3 regions of the Jeotgalibacillus sp. 10bf12 genome follow, and region 2 is predicted to be linked to each of the others. Evidence: riboswitches for the same ligand, from Rfam matches in the RefSeq annotation. Region 2 holds a riboswitch; each other region holds the start of a gene.
The links. Region 2 has a riboswitch for thiamine pyrophosphate ahead of tenA (thiaminase II). Riboswitches for the same ligand answer to the same signal wherever they lie in the genome.

Region 1: linked by a shared signal. The riboswitch ahead of DH10bf12_RS02695 (YkoF family thiamine/hydroxymethylpyrimidine-binding protein) and the one ahead of tenA (thiaminase II) in region 2 are both predicted to bind thiamine pyrophosphate.
Region 3: linked by a shared signal. The riboswitch ahead of thiT (energy-coupled thiamine transporter ThiT) and the one ahead of tenA (thiaminase II) in region 2 are both predicted to bind thiamine pyrophosphate.

Annotation. Positions count from the first base shown of each region.
Region 1 covers NZ_CP200276.1:584,833-591,002, forward strand. Annotated here, with positions in the region: gene DH10bf12_RS02670 (FAD-dependent oxidoreductase) at 1-160, shown strand, start outside; gene DH10bf12_RS02675 (esterase/lipase family protein) at 298-1,839, opposite strand; gene DH10bf12_RS02680 (ring-cleaving dioxygenase) at 2,157-3,134, opposite strand; gene DH10bf12_RS02685 (hypothetical protein) at 3,302-3,802, shown strand; gene DH10bf12_RS02690 (hypothetical protein) at 3,820-3,987, shown strand; TPP riboswitch at 4,093-4,196, shown strand; gene DH10bf12_RS02695 (YkoF family thiamine/hydroxymethylpyrimidine-binding protein) at 4,277-4,867, shown strand; gene DH10bf12_RS02700 (ECF transporter S component) at 4,860-5,432, shown strand; gene DH10bf12_RS02705 (ABC transporter ATP-binding protein) at 5,425-6,170, shown strand, end outside.
Region 2 covers NZ_CP200276.1:1,686,257-1,692,426, reverse strand. Annotated here, with positions in the region: gene DH10bf12_RS08895 (PAS domain-containing protein) at 1-447, opposite strand, end outside; gene thiW (energy coupling factor transporter S component ThiW) at 591-1,076, opposite strand; gene thiE (thiamine phosphate synthase) at 1,073-1,717, opposite strand; gene thiD (bifunctional hydroxymethylpyrimidine kinase/phosphomethylpyrimidine kinase) at 1,707-2,531, opposite strand; gene thiM (hydroxyethylthiazole kinase) at 2,528-3,292, opposite strand; gene tenA (thiaminase II) at 3,285-3,971, opposite strand; TPP riboswitch at 4,243-4,348, opposite strand; gene lipA (lipoyl synthase) at 4,361-5,302, opposite strand; gene DH10bf12_RS08860 (lipoate--protein ligase family protein) at 5,299-6,132, opposite strand.
Region 3 covers NZ_CP200276.1:1,822,888-1,829,057, forward strand. Annotated here, with positions in the region: gene metH (methionine synthase) at 1-1,072, shown strand, start outside; gene DH10bf12_RS09495 (FUSC family protein) at 1,299-2,321, opposite strand; TPP riboswitch at 2,431-2,533, shown strand; gene thiT (energy-coupled thiamine transporter ThiT) at 2,641-3,213, shown strand; gene map (type I methionyl aminopeptidase) at 3,687-4,439, shown strand; gene DH10bf12_RS09510 (hypothetical protein) at 4,504-4,836, opposite strand; gene DH10bf12_RS09515 (tryptophan-rich sensory protein) at 4,906-5,661, opposite strand; gene recQ (DNA helicase RecQ) at 5,712-6,170, opposite strand, start outside.

The DNA of each region.
Region 1 (6,170 bases), 1.1 Mb from region 2:
ATCAATTAATACACTCAGCGTCTGCATTCAGACTGGCATGACGATTGATGAACTCGGCTTTGTCGATTTCTTCTTCCAGCCGCACTTCAATCAGCCATGGAACTTCCTGAATAAAGCAGGACTTGCAGCAGCTGAGACACGTAAGCCGGAGCTGGTCTGACTGAAATAGATAAAAATAAGCATTACAATAAAAAGCGCACTTGTAGGAAGTGCGCTTTTTATGTGTCGTTTCATATGCAATCTGAGGGACCGTTAATGAATTAAGCGTCCCCGACTTACGTATCAGCATTTAACCCCTTAATAAGCGACTCCTTCTTCATCTACAAAGACAGTCTCAATCACTGTACGCTGGAATTTGTCTCCGGCAGGTGTGGTACCTTCAACTTCTACAGTCATATTATAAGTCCCTTCTTCGGAAGGAATGGTGACTGCTTTACCACTTTGCTTAAATGTGCGGCGTTGCTGACCGATTCCCCTGTTTTCTTTACCGTCTCCCGCGGTAAATCCGATTTCACTGAACATCTGAATATCAGCAGGGAGCTGTGCTTTGTTTCTGAACCCGGGGTTTGTTTTCAAAGCCCAACTTCTCTTATTATCAGAAGGCTCAAGCGCCAGCTGATCGTTAAAACCCGAAGTAAATGTTACCATTAAAGCATAAGCAGACGCCTGGTCCGTTACCGTTTCCGCTGACCATTTTCCGGCTGCAGGATCTGTGATTTCAATCGTATGGTGATAGGCTCCGTTAAAAAACATCGTATCATCCTCATCAGCAGTCACTTCATAATCCCGCGCAGGACCTTGTGGCGCTTTTAACGTCACAGTCTCATGTGGTGTTGCACTCATCCAGTTAATCACAAGACTTTCCGCTTCATCTTCCACATAAAAACTCTCAGATGCTTTCCCATTCTGTTCTCCGCCCCTTAACAGCGTATCAAGCGGCTGGATCTCTTCTTCCTTTGCTTCCATCGTACTAAATGCTGAAAAAGCAGCTGCACGCTGTGTCGTTAAGTAAGGCTGGAAGATCGATAGTGTATTGTATCCTTTGTTAATCTCACCATGATTCCAGTTACCAACCGCCAGGCTTCTACTGTAAGGCAGCTGAGAACTCGCAACTGACACCACTCCATCGTTAGGCCCTGAAATGAAACCGCTTCCAAACCAATACGCGCTGAACAATGGTCCGGTACGAGTACCGGCAAGGGATAAATAGCTGTTCTGGCCAACTTCGAAGCGGCTATCAGTAATCGAACGGAAATAGTTCATCGTTCCAGTCTGAAGACTCTGCGTCCCCTCACTGTTTTGTCCAATCAGACTGGCAAGCCAGCCCAGTGACGTACTATTTGCCAGATCAGCAAGTTCACTGCCATAGTGAGGCGAGCTCAGCGTAATGACGTTGGATACAAGCGGGTATTTCCCCTCGTGGATCAGGGCAACCTGCGTATCAACGCCTCCTTTACTAAATGCAACAATGACAAGCTTTTTCCCGCCAAAATGGGCAGAGATTTCTTCAAGCTGTCCTGCAAGCATCGCACCATTATCCCAATAGCCTTTTGGCGTGCCACCGGAATCATTCAGCTCGACAAAAGCCGTCTCATATCCTGCAGCAACAGCACGGCTGTACATATCATTTTCGTTATACCAGACAGTCGAATCATTTGTCAGACCCTGAACGAACACAATTGCAGGTTTTGCAGGGTCTATGTAAGCAGGGGCTTCACCAATACTGATCGTTCCGGGAACAAGCGAATTACCCGGCGTCTTAAATCCTCCGGCAAAAGCGGCAGACGGCAGTGACAGAAGCAGAAACACAGCAATAAACAGGGAAAGCGTCTTTTTCATTTAATCTTCTCCTTTTAAATCAGCTGTACCGGGAAACCCCGACCATCTATGTATTTCGACATTCGGAAGGTAAATCCTGTATCTTTTGATAATTAAATTATTATTTATTTATGTGTTGGACGAGTTAGCGGAGTTGTCACTGTTTCCTTTTAGTATGTAGCATTCCCCGCCTGGATTGTCGTGATACACCCGGATACTTGTTACAATCTCCGCTGCACTTGTCGCAATCACCCGATTTCCATGTCATTTCTGTCCCGCTCACCTCCCTATACACATAAAAAAAGCCGGATATCCATTAAGATACCCGGCCCCACTCACTATTCTTTTTCAAATGTCTTCGTACTTCTTACTGTATTAATCGGACGCACCTTACTTTCAATCTCGTCCCGTTTCGGCTCTAAAAACGGTGGCAGTGACAGCTTCTCACCGAGCGTTTCATAAGGTTCATCACCCATAAAACCAGGTCCATCCGTTGCGAATTCAAAGAGAATCTGCGGTGCGACCCTTGAATACAGAGACTTAAAGAAGAAACGGTCAACAAAGCCTGATGTCGCAAAACCAAAACTCTTCATGCGCTCATCCCACTCATCAAGCATCTCTCTATCTTCCAGTCTGAAGGCTGCGTGGTGAACAGTGCCGAAGCCCTGCTGCGCCTGCGGTAGAAAGGTGTTGTGTTCGACAATGACACTAGCCCCGTTTCCGCCTTCCCCTACTTCGAATAAGTGAAACGATTTGTCTTCTGCCGTTTCTTTAAACAACATTACCTTCTCAAGCATTTCCTTAAAATAATCAAAGCGGTCAACGCGGACAAATAATGGCCCAAGCCCTGTAATTGCGTATTCAAGCGGTACAGGCCCCTGCTGCCACGGCGTACCTGCTTCTACCCCATGATCATTTTCATCTGAAATCAGCTGATACTGCTGATCATCGAAATCAACAAAAGAAATCGTCTTCTTACCGAACTGCTCATGCACGCCTTTATGCTTTACATTCAACCGGTCAAACCGCTTTTCCCAGTACTCAATCGCTGCATCACTCGGTACACGGAAAGATGTTTTAGAAATTTCGTTTGTGCCGTGATTTCCCTTCGGAATACCCGGGAAATCGAAAAACGTCATATCGGTGCCGGGGCTTCCTGTATCGTCAGCAAAAAACAGGTGATACGTCTGGATATCATCCTGATTGACTGTCTTTTTAACCAGTCTCATGCCAAGTACATAAGTGAAAAACTCGTAATTTTTTTCAGCACTGCTTGTAATCGCAGTCACGTGATGAATGCCTTTTAACGCTTTAATAGACATAATAAATGAGCCTCCTCTAGTGCAATTTTCATACACATAGCATCTAATGATTCCAGACTGAATGCAAGAATATTGACCGCTCAAGTGTTAAAAATGTAAATCTGCTGAAAAGTGCTTCATAATAAGAAGTAACTACCTTACCCGAAAGGAGGGGCAATGATATGAGTATTCCAAAAGTGGATTTTTACTTTGGCGCACTGCTGTCACACCTTGTCAATCGCGGGTTCTCACCTGTGATGAAAGAAGGCGGACAGGACCGGAGAATTTACGCGCTTGAAAATGAAACCGACAGCTATTTTATTTATGCTAAATACTCGTTTACACCCCGCTTTAAAAAAGAATCCCGTATCTGGACCTTCTCCTTTTACGATACAGAAATGGAAAAGACGCTCCGCAGCCAGCATGACAACCAGTATCTGTTCGCTTTCATCTGTGGTGAAGAAGACCTCCAGAACACTGAAATTATTTTACTGACAGCGAGTGAAGTCTCAGAGTGTATCAAGACGTCAGAGAACGGCCGGAAGTGGCTGACGATTGAAATGGCAGATCGCAAAAGAACACTTACTGTTCGCGGCAGTGCCCATTCAAAACCCGGCTATTCACTGAAAATCACCCGCAGCACCGACCAGCGTCTTGAAGAACTGCCAACCATGCTTTTTTAAAAAAGGAGATGGTCCTCATGATGACAATCATTCTAATCCTTTTTGTATTCTTTGTTACCTTCTGTATCAGTGCAGTGATGAACATTTTGAACCACACCACTCAGGGACGTCACTGGTTTTACTCCGTATTGTTCAGCCTCGTGATTGCGGTGATTGGCGTACTGATATTTGAACCGAGAGAATAACTTTTTAATAAAAAGGAATAATATGGTTCTGATTAGTTTTTCCGGGGTGTTGCACATTCCATTCTCTGGTGATATAGTGGTCGTGCACAGAAAATTAAATACCGTTATCTGCACTAGGGGTGCGAATTAGCTGAGATGTGAGCATTAGCTCCGATCCCTTATGACTCGATCAGGATAATACCTGCGTGAGGAAGTGTAGTGACTTCTCTTTTTATATCAGGAGCAGTGGCTACATCTTTCGCGGATGTGGTCTTTTTTTGTGCAAAAACTGCTCTGGGAGGAATACAAAATGGAATGTGGAACAAGCAAAATTGTCGGATGCCGTTTTTCGCTGCATCCAATGGCGGGAGATTTTATTCCGGTGATTAAAGGCGCGCTCGAGGCGACTGACCTGACTGGCGTCTGGAAGCATACAGATGATGTATCAACCGTGATCCGCGGACAGGAACAGCATGTATTCAATGTGATCAAAGCGATTACGCTCCATGCTGCAAAAACCGGTGAACATGTAGCCATCAATGCTACTTTTTCAGCAGGCTGCCCTGGTGATACTGCTGGTGACTCTTATATGGAGGCAGATCCAAACGTACACAATCACGATGATACGAAGCAATATGTATCTTCACAATTCGCACTCTACCCGATGAATAATCCGGATTATATGAGTGTCATTTACAGGGAAGTTGACCGCGCCAAAGAACGCGGTGTCTTCAATGATTCTATGCATTATGCAAGCGGGATTCATGGTGATATTCATGAGGTATTTGATTTTTATGAAGAGACTTTCGGTCAGGCAAGATCCGATGAGCACCGGCATTTAGTGATGACTGTGTCGATGAGTATCAACAGTCCATCTCATAAGGGTAACCATCATGCTTAAGAGCTGGAAGCTGAAAGAAGTTGTCATGATGTCGCTGTTTGCGGTTGTATTCGGCATTATTTACTTATTGTTTTTACATGTGGGGAACATTTGGGCATCTCTGATTGGTCCGATCGCTTATGAGTGGATCTTCGGGATCTGGTTTATCGTATCCATCATTGTCATGGCGATTATCAGAAAGCCGGGGGCAGCAGTGATTCCTGAGACGATGGCCGCTGCAATTGAAGTCATGCTTGGCAATGCAGTGGGCCCCCGCCTGATTTTAGCGGGCGTCATTCAGGGGCTTGGTGCTGAAGCTGTTTTTGCAGCAACAAGATATCGCCATTTTAACCTGGGTATTTATATGCTGGCCGGCGCCGGGGCTGCAGTATTCAGCTTTGTTTATGGCTACCTGATGGGCGGTTTTGCAGCATTAAGTACAGAATACGTGTTACTGATGTTTGTGATCCGCGTGATGAGTGGTGCGATTATTGCAGGAATTGGCGGTAAATACCTTGTTGATGCACTGCTTGCAACAGGTTCTCTGAGAGGCTACGCCATTACAAAGCGTGATGCGCATGCATAATGTCATCTCTCTGCAGAACGTCTCATTTCGTTTTCCGGATGATGCTGAGCCGGTGTTTGAACAGCTGAATTTCGAGGTGAAAGCCGGCGAACGTGTTGTGATTACTGGTCCAAGCGGGTGCGGAAAGTCTACACTTTTATACCTGCTTAACCGCCTTTATCCTGAAAACTGTGACGGGATCATCTCAGGACAGGTTGACCTGTTTGGAAAAGCAGCATCTGACTATGCACCGGGTGAAATTAACCAGCGGATTGCCACCGTTTTTCAGGATCCTGACAGTCAGTTTTGTATGCAGACAGTTGAAGAGGAACTCGCTTTTACACTTGAAAATGTGGGTGTACCTTCGGATAAAATTAATGACCGGATCGAAAAAGTATTACAGGAAACCGGGCTGGAGTCATTCAGAGATTCAGTCATTCAGACTTTGTCAGGCGGTCAGAAGCAGCGTGTCGCTACTGCGTGTGCCTGGGTATTGGAGCCTGAAATCCTGCTGCTTGATGAGCCGCTCACACATTTAGATCCGGTGACCGCTCAGGAGTTTGTTGCGTGGCTCCGCGGTCTTCATGAATCAAGAGATCTGACAGTGGTTGCAATTGATCATCAGGTTGATTTATGGGATGGATTTTTTGACCGGGAATGGCAGATGACTGCTTCAAAACCCGTTGAACAGGCAATTACAAGGGAGCCAATCCAGACAGCTCAGGTCGCAATGACAGCAAAAAACCTGACTGTAGATCC
Region 2 (6,170 bases):
ATGTTTGAGATAGTTCCCTTCACTGACAGAGAGCTTAAGTTGTTGTTGTGCTATCCTAAGCTTTTCTTCCATTTCTTTTTTCTCAGTGATATCCACTTTGTAGGTAAAAAAACGGAAGGGTTTCCCCTCACTGTCTAGCATTGGCACAATCGTTGAGTTCACCCATAACGGTGACCCGTCCTTCTTTTTATTCAGCATCTCTCCCTGCCACATATGGCCATGTCTGAATTGTTTCATCGCTTTAGCGAGTTGTTCTGTATCATAGGATGGGTGCAACAGTTTAGAAAAGTGACTATTAATTAATTCCGCATCTGAATACTGAGTAATTCTGCAGAAATTATCGTTTACATATTCAAAGTGGCCACTGAGATCTATGAAAGCTACAGCTAAGTGATGGTCGACAGCATTAATAATGTTTTCAATTGCTAGAGAGTCTGAATATGTCATAATTCCGTTCCTTTTTTTACTAATTATATTACGCTCATTGGGTATATTTGAAAAGGGTAAATTGACAAGTTTTTTATAAAAAAATGTCAATTTATCCTTCATCCCAGTCATAGCAAGGAAAACATGCATTAAAAATCTACCTTTTAAATTTTTAAAGGCTTCGACATTCTTTCCATTCTTACAGACAACATAATTCCAAGTGTCGCACCACTTATACTCGACACTAAAAATGCCGGCATAAAGAAGAATGCACCTGCTTCAGTTCCCATCAGGATCGCTGCATACGGGACTGCAACAAGGGAGGCCAGAATACCCGTGCCGATTATTTCACCAGCTGCAGCCATCCAGACCCTGCCGCTCAGGGCATAAAAAAGTCCGGCAAGTGCTGCACCAATCATGCCTCCTGGAAATGCAAGCAGTGACCCTGTGCCGGTTAATATACGAACGAGTCCTGTCATAAAAGCGATCACGATCGCAGGACCCGGGCCAAATGACACTGCAGCGATCACGTTGATGGCATGCTGTACCGGATAAGCTCTTGCAACGCCTGCCGGGAAGGATACAAACGCAGAGCCTGCTACTGCAATGGCGACGAACATAGCCATAATGACGAGCTTTCTAGTATTCATGAAATTTCCCCTTTATAGGAATCTCTCATTCTTTCCACTTCTTTCTGAATATTCGCTGCCTCTGTAATAGCTGAAATGACAGCGATCCCGTCAGCCCCCGCTTCCCAGACTGGTCCTGCATTGCCAGCTGTAATACCACCAATACCGATCACAGGTGTTTCAGGAAACCTTTCTCTCACCTGAATGATTTTGGTTACCCCTGAAGGAGCCTTTGCATCTGACTTACTTTTCGTCCCATAGACCGGTCCCATTCCGAGATAGTCAGCACCATTTCGAATGGCTTCAGCAGCCTCTTCTACTGAATGCACCGAAACACCGAGCATCATCCGGTCTCCTACGCGGGCTCTTACATCTGATGCCTTGGCATCCTCCTGTCCGACATGAACTCCGTCTGCATTTAATTCATGGGCAAGCTCTACGTCATCATTAATAATAAAAGGTACGTCATACTCTCTGCACAGCACCTGACATTTCAAGGCTAATTCTTTTAACGCCTGCCCGGTGAGTGCATCCGTGCCTTTCTCTCTTAATTGAAAATGACTGACACCTCCATTAAGCGCCTCTTCAAGCAAGATAAGCGGGTCTTTATCTCCTGCATTTGGTGTGCCTAGAATATAGTAAATGGAAGGCTTAGTGAACATATCTGATCAGCTCCTTCTGTGAGTGATGACGGTAAGCGCTATGATTGGTAGGTCCATGACCGGCCCCGATATTTAATGAATGCTCAATGGCACTTTGAATAAATTGCTTCGCAGTCAGGAAAGCATCCTCAATGGAATGTCCTTTTGCAAATTCTGCTGTGAGAGCTGCTGAAAACGTACAGCCGGTGCCGTGCGTATGCTTCGTTGGAATGCGCGATGACCTCAGCACTAATGAACCCCTGTGATGATCAAGGTAAAAGTCCTCGGTAAAGTCCGGGTCCTCCCCGTGACCGCCTTTTACAAGTACGCCCTGCGCGCCGCTCTGAAGTATTTTTTCAGCAGCTTCACGCCTGGTCTTTTCGTCTGTGATCCTGATCCCGCTCAACGCTTCCGCTTCAGGTATATTCGGAGTTACGACTGCGGCAAGTGGCAGAAGGAATTCAATTAGTGAATCCTTTGCTTCCTCCTGCAGCAGACTCGCTCCTCCTTTGGCAATCATGACCGGATCTACAATCAAATGCTGCCACTTATAGTGCTTAATATATTTCGCTACTGTCTGAATCGTTTCAGCATCAAAAAGCATGCCCGTTTTTAAAGCTGCAATCTCAAAATCCTCACCGACTGCCTGCAGCTGCTTTTCAATATTGTGAGCCGGAACCGGTGCAACATCTGTTACACCGAGTGTGTTTTGAGCTGTCACCGCTGTTACGACTGAAGTTCCGAACACATCGAGCTCCTGAAATGTTTTAATATCAGCCTGAATGCCTGCTCCGCCTCCTGAATCTGACCCTGCAATGGTCAATACCTGCTTCATCGTAAGCCCCCTTTTTGAAACCTGCTTTCATTTAGTGAATAGATCGCATCTATAAATGCCGTTTTAAAACTTCCCGGGCTATAAGAGATCGCTGCCGCTTTTTCACCGGCTTCACCATAAAATTGAACAGCTTCCGCTACAGCATCGACTGATTGTTCTACTGTCAAAAACGCTGCTGTTACGCTTGAAAGTAAGCAGCCCATTCCTGTAACTGCCGACATGACCTGATGCCCTGCTTGAATCTCATGCACAATGTCACCGTCTGTCACAATATCCACTACACCTGTTACAGCCACAATCAGTCCGTATTTCTTAGCGGCCTCCAAAGCAAGAGAAGTCAGATCAGCATCTCCTTCACCTGCATCAACACCTTTTGCAGACCAATCTTTTCGCATAATGGCAGCAAGCTCTCCTGCATTACATCTGATTGCTGTCACATTCACTTCTTGTAAGATCTGATCAATGACTGACAGGCGATAAGAGGTTGCACCCGCACCGACAGGGTCAAGCACGACCGGAATTCCTTTTTGATTTGCTGTCCTGCCTGCAAGCACCATACTTTCTACTGACCGCTGATTAAGTGTGCCTATATTCAGTGACAGTGCATCCGCAATAGATGCCAGCTCCTCCACTTCCTGAGCTTCATCACCCATGACAGGTGACGCCCCGAGCGCCAGCATGCCATTTGCCTGAAAGTTTGCGACGACGTAATTTGTTATACAATGGATCAGCGGTTTCTTTTCCCTCACCTGTTTAATCATGTGTGATACGCTCCTTTAATTGAATTGTCCAGCTCTCCATCGTCCACGCCTGCTCCCAGAAGTTCCATTCATAATAGCTGCTTCTTCTGAAGTGAGTCTTCAAGTCTCTAACCCTCTCATCCGAAAGGCCCTCTGCCAGCTCATTCATTCTGTTAATCTGTTCTTCTACAAGCTCTCCAAACCATTCAGACCCATACGTTGCAATCCATTTCTGATAAATGGGATGATCAGGCTTTTCATCTCTGAGTCGCTCACCAATCTCAAAATACAGCCAGTAGCACGGCAGAATCGCAGCAAGTACGTCAGCCAGATCCCCTTCAGCAGAACGGTACATATGGGACACATACGCATAAGCGGTTGGTGATGGCTCGAAATGCTTCCAGTCCTCTTCCGTTACACCCAGCAGTTCCATAAAGGACTCATGCAGCGCGAGCTCTGCTGCACACGTCTGCTCTGAGTGATGGGCAAAGCTTTTTGTCGTTTTTAAATCCTTCGCTTTCACAGCACCAATCGCCTGTACCTTTGCAAAATGAGTTAAATAATACGCATCCTGCATCACATAAAACTTAAACACATCAAGCGGCAGGCTCCCTTCAGCAATTCCTTTTACAAAAGGATGATCAAAGCTCGCCTCCCACAATTCATTGCACTCTTCTCTTACTTCACTACAAAACGTCATGTTGTTTCCTCCTTCATAAGATAAATTTTTTATAGCCTGATTGAACCAGCTTTGCTAAAAAACCATTCATTGTATCTGCACAGCTGATGATTGTAGCGGAAGGGGGCGACTCCCTATGGCAGGAAGGGACAGGTGAGGCATATGGCGCAGCCTGCTGGCTCACCGCCCGGCCGTGAAGTCCACCTGAAGCGGAAATAATCAGCACTTTTACAAATACAAATTAAAAACGCCGCTTTCCAATTTCTCTGGAAAGCGGCGTATATAAAAAGATTCACATATACGGCCACTTCCCTACGCTGGTATGATCCAGATCAGGTTCAAAGGGTCCGGACAACAGTCCGTCTCAGCCGGTTTAACCGGCTCCCCCAGTGGGTGTGTCTATTCAATTATTACTGCAGATGATCAACTGTTCTGCCGTCTGCTTCTACGCCTTTTAAATACTTGATCCGGCGCTGCGCAGACGTTTCACTTACCTGCTCGTCCGCATGGTATGAAGAACGAACCATCGGACCTGCTTCACAATGCTTGAAGCCTTTTGACAGTGCGATTTCCTTCAGCTCTGCAAATTCATCCGGATGGTAGTAACGCACAACATCAAGATGTTTTTTTGTCGGCTGCAGATACTGACCAAGTGTCAGGATATCCACGTTGTGTGCACGAAGATCATCCATCGCTTCAATCAGTTCTTCCTTCGTCTCACCCAGACCAACCATGATACTTGATTTTGTCGGGATATTCGGTGCAATTTCCTTTACACGTGCAAGCAGTTCAAGTGAACGATCATACATCGCACGCGCCCGAACTCTTTTCGTTAAGCGGCGAACCGTTTCAATATTGTGATTGAAAATATCCGGTTCAGCGTCCATCAGTGTATGAAGGCTTTCATAATCACCTTTCATATCAGAAGGTAACACTTCAACTGTACAGCTTGGCAGACGGCGGTGAATGGCACGCACTGTTTCAGCAAATACAGCAGCGCCACCGTCATTCAAATCGTCACGCGCAACCGCAGTGACAACAACATGCTTTAAGCCCATCATTTCAGTTGATTCTGCTACACGTTCCGGCTCGCCCCAGTCAAGCTCATTCGGCAGTCCTGTTTTGACTGCACAAAAGCGGCATGCCCGCGTACACGTATCTCCGAGGATCATAAATGTCGCAGTTTTCCGCTCACTCCAACACTCGTGAATATTCGGGCACTTTGCCTCTTCACATACTGTATTCAGCTTCTTCTCACGCATCATCTTCTTTAGCTTCTTATAGGAATCATTCGTATTCAGTTTTACCTTTAACCATTCGGGTTTACGTACATGTTCTTTTGCATTCGTCATACTTTCTGTCTCCCTTCCCGCTTATAGCTCCATTCTTCACTCTTATACTTCTCCTCAAGCTCTGCTACTTCTCTTAACATCTCTTCTGGCGGTGCAAAAGGCTCCAGTTCAATATCAAGCCCCTTGATGAACCCTTCTCTAAATGCATCATTTACTTCTTCAAATGTGACAGGACGATCCAGTACATCATTAATTGAAACAGCCCTGCTGGTAAAGGCGCGCCGTGCACGTTCTTTTACTTTTTCATTTGGATAAATGAAAAGGTCAAACAGTTTTTGTATATCCATAGAAATCGGAATAGATCCATGCTGTAGAATTACACCTTTTTTACGCGTCTGCGCACTGCCGGCTGCCTTCTTGCCATCTACCATCAGTTCATACCAGGACGGCTCTTCAAAGCAGACTGCCGATCCGGCCTGCTTCTGCTTCTCTTCAGGAATCGAAAACTCAGCCGGAATTCCGAGTGCACGATAGCCCTCAAGAATACCCTTAGACAATACGAGATAGGCCTCTTTTATCGACTTCGGCATAGCCGGATGATCTTCAGAGACAAGTACACTGTAAGTCAGCTCGTCATCATGAAGTACAGCTCTGCCACCTGTCTGCCTGCGCACAAGCTCAACACCATATTTTTCTGCGTTTTCAAGATCTATACTGCCACCGACCTTTTGAAAAAAGCCAACTGATAGTCCAGCAGGCTTCCAGCCATAAAACCTCAGCACCGGCGGGATCTTTTCTTCACTGTGCCAATTCATCAGCACTTCATCCATCGCCATATTAAAAGCCGGCGTACCATAACCGGAGTCAAGAAAATACCACGTTTCTTTCATCGTCTGCCTCCTCTCAACATTTACATAAAAAAACACCA
Region 3 (6,170 bases), 140 kb from region 2:
AAAAGGACTTGAGGTTCCGATCCTTGTCGGTGGGGCAGCACTTTCCCGTAAGTTTGTTGATACAAAAATCTCCAATCATTACGATGGTCTTGTCCTCTACGCGAAAGATGCAATGAACGGACTGAGCCTTGCTAATCAGCTGCAGGATGAGCTCGAGCGTGCAAAACTGAGTGAAGAAATCTTTGCGAAGCAGGAAAAGCTTCAGTCCCAGGAACCAAGACCGGCCAGGGAAGCGGCAGTCGGGGTCATCGATAAGCCGCAGGTTGCAGAAGCACCTGTATTTGTTCCGAACGATACGAAGCGTCACGTGATCAGCTCCTACTCAGTTGCGCACGTTGAAGCCTATATTAATATGCAAATGCTTCTTGGTCACCACTTAGGGGTAAAAGGAAAAATTTCAAGACTGCTTGAAGAAAAAGATGAAAAGACACTGATGGTAAAAGAAACAGTGGATCGCCTGATTGAAGATGTGAAGCGGGAAGGCCTAATTACGCCGGCTGCTGTCTATCAATTTTTTCCGGCTCAAAGTGAAGGGGATGACGTCATCATCTATCACCCTGAAACCGGACAGGAAATTGAACGTTATACATTCCCGCGTCAGCCGAGAGCACCTTATCTGTGTCTGGCAGATTACCTTCGTTCGAAAGAGAGCGGCGTAATGGATTATGTAGGATTCTTTACTGTCACAGCAGGCAGAGGGATCCGTGAAAAAGCGCAGCAATATAAAGAAGAAGGCAGATTCCTCGAAAGCCATGCGCTTCAGGCGCTCGCACTTGAAACAGCAGAAGGATTCGCAGAACTGCTGCACCAGCAGATGAGAGACCGCTGGGGTTTCCCGGACCCTGTTGACTTTACGATGCAGGAACGTTTCAGTGCCAAATACCAGGGGCAGCGTTTCTCATTCGGTTATCCGGCATGTCCTGAGCTTGAAGATCAGGAAAAACTGTTCAAGCTGATCAGCCCTGAAGAAATCGGCGTTCAGCTGACAGACGGCTTTATGATGGAGCCTGAAGCGAGTGTGTCAGCGATTGTGTTTGCACATCCTGATGCGAGGTATTTTAATGTGATGTAGTCGGGCATTGTGTTTCGGTTAATGGTTCGATGCTCGTTCGCTGGTGTTCGGCGTTTGCTCAAGATTGTTCGAGAGTAAATGCGTGGTGTTCGCTGTTTACGTAGTGATGTTCGACGTTTAACAGGTACACTTCGACACTTCAGGACTATTGACTCGCAAAGGGAAAATGTTTTAGCTAACTAAAAAAGCCGGGGAGCAATCCCCGGCTTTTCTCGTGTCAAAAATATTAAAGTTCCTCCGGCCTCGCACTTGGAACCTTGACAAACGATCTGCGCTTTTTCAGCAGTGCGTGAATCGTTAACAATTCAAAGTAAATATAACTTTTATCAGGCAGTTCATCTTCATCTGTTTCACCTTTCAGCTCATGACGGAGAAGCGCCAGCGCATCGGCATCCATCGGCTCCTGTTCACCGGTTCTGATAATCCGGTTATTCAGCTGTGAGACAAGTGTGCGGACTGCCTGCTTTTCTTCAATCGACCATTCAGGCGCATCGTCTGAAGGCAGTGAGATCAGGTTGGCTAAATGGAAGGATAGCTGCCTTAAAAGGTAAATCTTTTTTTGCAGCGTCTGGATTTCATTCATTTCCTCTCGTTTATATGAATGATAATGCCATTCCTGAAGCTGAAATCTGCAGAACATATCTGCCCGGTCAAGCTGCGTACGCAGCTGATTGGATGCGGATTCAAGATTCATTGGTGAGTTTCTCTGATCGAGCAGCTCATTCATTCTTTCAGCAAGCAGCTGTGTAAGCTTAGCCTGTGAATCAGAAATGAGTGAAATAATCTGATCCTTATATTTTGGCGGCATTAGTAAAAAGTTGACGAGTGTGGAAGTTAAAATACCGATTCCTGTTGTACCAAGCCTTTTAACAAATTCAAGCAGGAAGTGATCTTCTGTCCCTGGAATCATCGCGACGGCTGTCAATGTGGCAACCAGCATACCTGCATCAAGCTTCAGTTTGTAACAGATCCAGATTGTCAGCACCGCTGAAATTGTATATGTAATCGCCGTATCGCCAAGTAAGAAGGTGGCGAGCATCGCAATAGAGGCCCCGATGGCAGATGCAGGGAAACGGATCATCCCCTTTTTAATCGAATCGGCAGCTGTCGGTTCAATTGTTACAATCGCAGTAATGACGGCGAAAACAACTGGCAGATTGAACAGCTGACAGATCAGCGCAGTTAAAAACACCGCAACACCCGTCTTTAAAATTCTGCCGCCGATAAATCTTCTTTTTAACCATTGCATATGAGTCGGGAACCTCCTTTTTTAGTAAATTAGACGTGTTATAGTATAGCATACAAAAAGTGGGGGAGATGACATGATTCCGAATATAAGTTACAATACTAATAGATGCAATTTCCACAAGGGGAGCCATATAGGCTGAGAGTGAACAGACTTGTTCAGACCCTTCGAACCTGTAAGTTAATGCTTACGCAGGAATGTGGATGGAAACGGACTTTTCAGGGTCTCTGGGTTTCTATCCCCGGGGCCCTTTTTATATGGAGTAGCCCGTTGAATTCCCCTGTGTGCGAGCTGCATCGATTTCGCAAAAGGAGGAAGACATATGGAGCGTAAGAAGTTATTATTTTTAGTGGAGGTTGCGATCTTTTCAGCAATCGGTATTATCCTTGACCAGTTTTCATTCAGTCTCTGGCCACAAGGTGGGTCTATCAGCTTTGTGATGGTGCCCATTATTCTGATGGCATTTCGCTGGGGGTTAAAAGGCGGTCTGTTAACAGGATTTCTAGTAGGTCTGCTGCAGACAATGTTCGGTGCCTATATTATTGATCCTGTTCAGGGGATACTTGATTATCCGCTGGCATTTACTGTGATTGGATTTGCAGGTCTGTTTGCAGGGGTTGTGAAGCGTTCACTTGAAGAAGGATCGATGAAAAAAGCTGCCGTGTACATCACAGCAGGTGTATTTATCGGTGCACTGTTAAGATTCATCTGTCATTTTCTTGCAGGTGTTATCTTCTTCGGTTCAGGAAGCGAAGGTGTTCCTGCGTGGCTGTTCTCACTTGGCTATAACGGTTCATACATGGGCCCTGCCTTCATCCTGACATCAATTGTCCTTGCGACGCTGCTGATCTCAGTACCAAGAGTCGCGACGAACCGTCAGATGACAAGTGCCTGATATGTTTAAATAAACGGTTCATTTACGCTTCAGGCGGACGCTTTCCGGACGGAGGTTGCCAAGCCTCCTCGCCTTCGGCTGTGGGGTCTCGGCTTCCCTCTACTCGTCCCGGAGTCGCCGCCTTACGCTTCAATGTACCTGAATTTAATATAAAAAAGAAGATGGCTTTTAAAAAACGTCATCTTCTTTTTTATTAATGTATACTGTACTAACTATAAACCAATTGTGTGATAAATTATTATGAAATAAGCCTTACATAGTTTAATCGGAGCGGAAGGGGGCGACTCCAACGCGAGAAGCCGGACCGGTGAGACCCCGGAGGCGCGAAGCGTTGAGGAGGCTCACCGCCCGGCCGCGTGGAAAGCGTCACCCTAAGCGCAGATTAAACGGTTATTCAAGAAATAGCGTCTTTCATGCATTCCACACCATACATATGATATAGTGAACCATTATAAAGCAAGGAGAGAATCGGTATGATCGTAAAAACAAACGAAGAATTAGAAGCGCTGAAAAAAATCGGCGCAATCGTTGCTGAGATCCGCGATGATATGCGTGCAGCAACAAAGCCCGGCGTAACGACTGCTGAGCTTGATCAGATCGGAAAGCAGAAATTTGAACAATACGGTGCTATTTCAGGCCCTAAAGGTGAATATGATTTTCCTGGCTATACGTGCATCAGTGTAAATGATGAAGTCGCGCACGGGATCCCCGGCGACCGCGTAATTCAGGACGGAGACCTTGTGAACATTGATGTTTCAGGCTCTCTGGATGGTTACTTTGCTGATACAGGCATTTCGTTTGTAGTAGGTGAAAATGCAGCGCTTGAAAAGCTGTGCGCAACCGCAGTAGAAGCTTTTACACTGGCGCTGAAAAAAGCAAAAGCCGGCTCTAAAAAGAGTCAGCTTGGAAAGACGGTTTCACGTGTGGCAAGACAAAACGGTTATCAGGTCATTACGAACCTGACAGGACACGGTGTCGGAAAGTCACTTCATGAAGCACCGGATCATATTCTGAACTACCATGATCCATGGGATAACGAGTTATTAGCAGAAGGGACTGTCCTTGCGTTTGAACCGTTTATCTCTTCAGGAGCAGACTTTGTGGAAGAACAGAATGACGGCTGGACGTATAAGACACCGGATGGCAGCTTAGTCGCACAGATTGAGCATACAATTGTCATCACAAAAGGCGAGCCGATTATTTTAACAGAATCTAAAAAAGCATAAGAGAAACTGAAAGCACCTGGAGCTGGACATGAAAAAGGACTTGTGAACGTCACAAGTCCTTTTCTTATGCAACTTCCTTTGCTTTTTTACGCTGCTGCATAAAAATTGCAGCTGCCAGCAGGAAGAATGAAAGGGCTGTCGGAACAGAGATCCATGATGAAATCAATAGCATCACAAGAACACCAGTCCCGCCAGGCGTAGGATTCTGTGTGGCGATCTGATCAACCTGCAGCAGATAATAAGCTGAGATGATGAAAGTAAAGATCAGAAAGACTACGTTCGTGATCCAAAGCCATTTAACATTTTTTCTTAAACCAAAAACGATTGAAATTGTCATCAGTATTGGTCCCACAAGAAGTGTAATTAAAAACATTGCGAATAATAACTGCCCGTCCAACATAAAACCTCTCTTCAAAAAATCGTCTTCCACTATTTTAACCTATTTGAGAGGGAAATGCCCGGGTGATTATTTAAAAGATAGTGTCCGGCTGCTGTAGCTGGACTTTTTCTTTTTACGGAAAATGAACAGTCCGATAAAGATTACTACGCTTAACACATAAGCTGTGAATACGACTGCAGATTCCTGACCTTCATTCTGTACACCGATGCCGATAAAGGCCCAGATGAACACGAGCGGGTAAATCCAGTCTCTTTCTTTGTAGCGGATCCCAAGTGCCAGTGCTGCTGCGATCAACAAAAGGGCAATCGTCCAGACCGGTGATGAGATGCCGAGTCCGTCCCAGCCGGCTTCATTTACGGTATATGCGGTGTTGGCAACAGTTGCAACACTGACCCAACCCATGTAAACAGAGAAGGGGAGGATGTCAAAGAAACTGTGTGTTGTCTGCTTAATTTTTGCGTAAATGATAATGATTGAGATGAGTAAGCCGACAATCACCGCGACTGATACAGGAAAGAATTCATAGTGCCAAAGCAGAATCCAGGTAATATTTAAAAGGCAGCTGATCAAAAACATAAACGAAGTGGATTTGTATACTTCTCTTTTTCTTTGAGACTTAAAAGCACCTTTTAACACCCACAAGCCTAGCAGTATGTATATGAGTCCCCATATTGAAAATACATAACCGGCCGGTGTGAATAATACATTCAGCCGATTTGAAATTTCGCCTGTAGTCTGACCGTTAATCGGAAGTATATTTGCCAGTGCATTAACGGTAATAACAGCTGCAAGCGCGAAAAAATTGAGCCAAAACTGTTTCATGTAAAAACCTCCTGTCTCTGTTCTATTCCCTCCGGACAGAAAAAAATCCTTCAGACGAGCTGGTTTTTTACAAGTGTCATTTTGATTTGCAGATAGCTCACTTCCTCAGGCAACGCCTCTTTTAATGACTTAAGCCCGGGAGCGTCCATTTGTTCCCTGGTTGAAAGAATCAAACGCTCAGTTTCTTCATCAAACCACTTCTCAAAATCAAGCTGGTGACCTTCTTCATAGGCTTTTTGCAGATGGCGCTCAATCGTCTGTGAAGTAAGTGCTCTGAGTTTTGCAATCTCGGAAATCGATTTCCCGTCCTGATAGAGTTCATAGCTGAACAGGTGGCTTGGCTGTTCAGGGTCTGCAGTGACTTCAGGCTGCTTTGGAGCCTGCTCAGGGGCGGGTACCATGTTTTTATTTTTGCCGTGTTCTTTTATATAGGCTGCAATCACTTCTGTAAACGGTGTTCCGTATGATTGAAGCTTTCTTTCCCCGACTCCTTTGATCACGCGCATCTC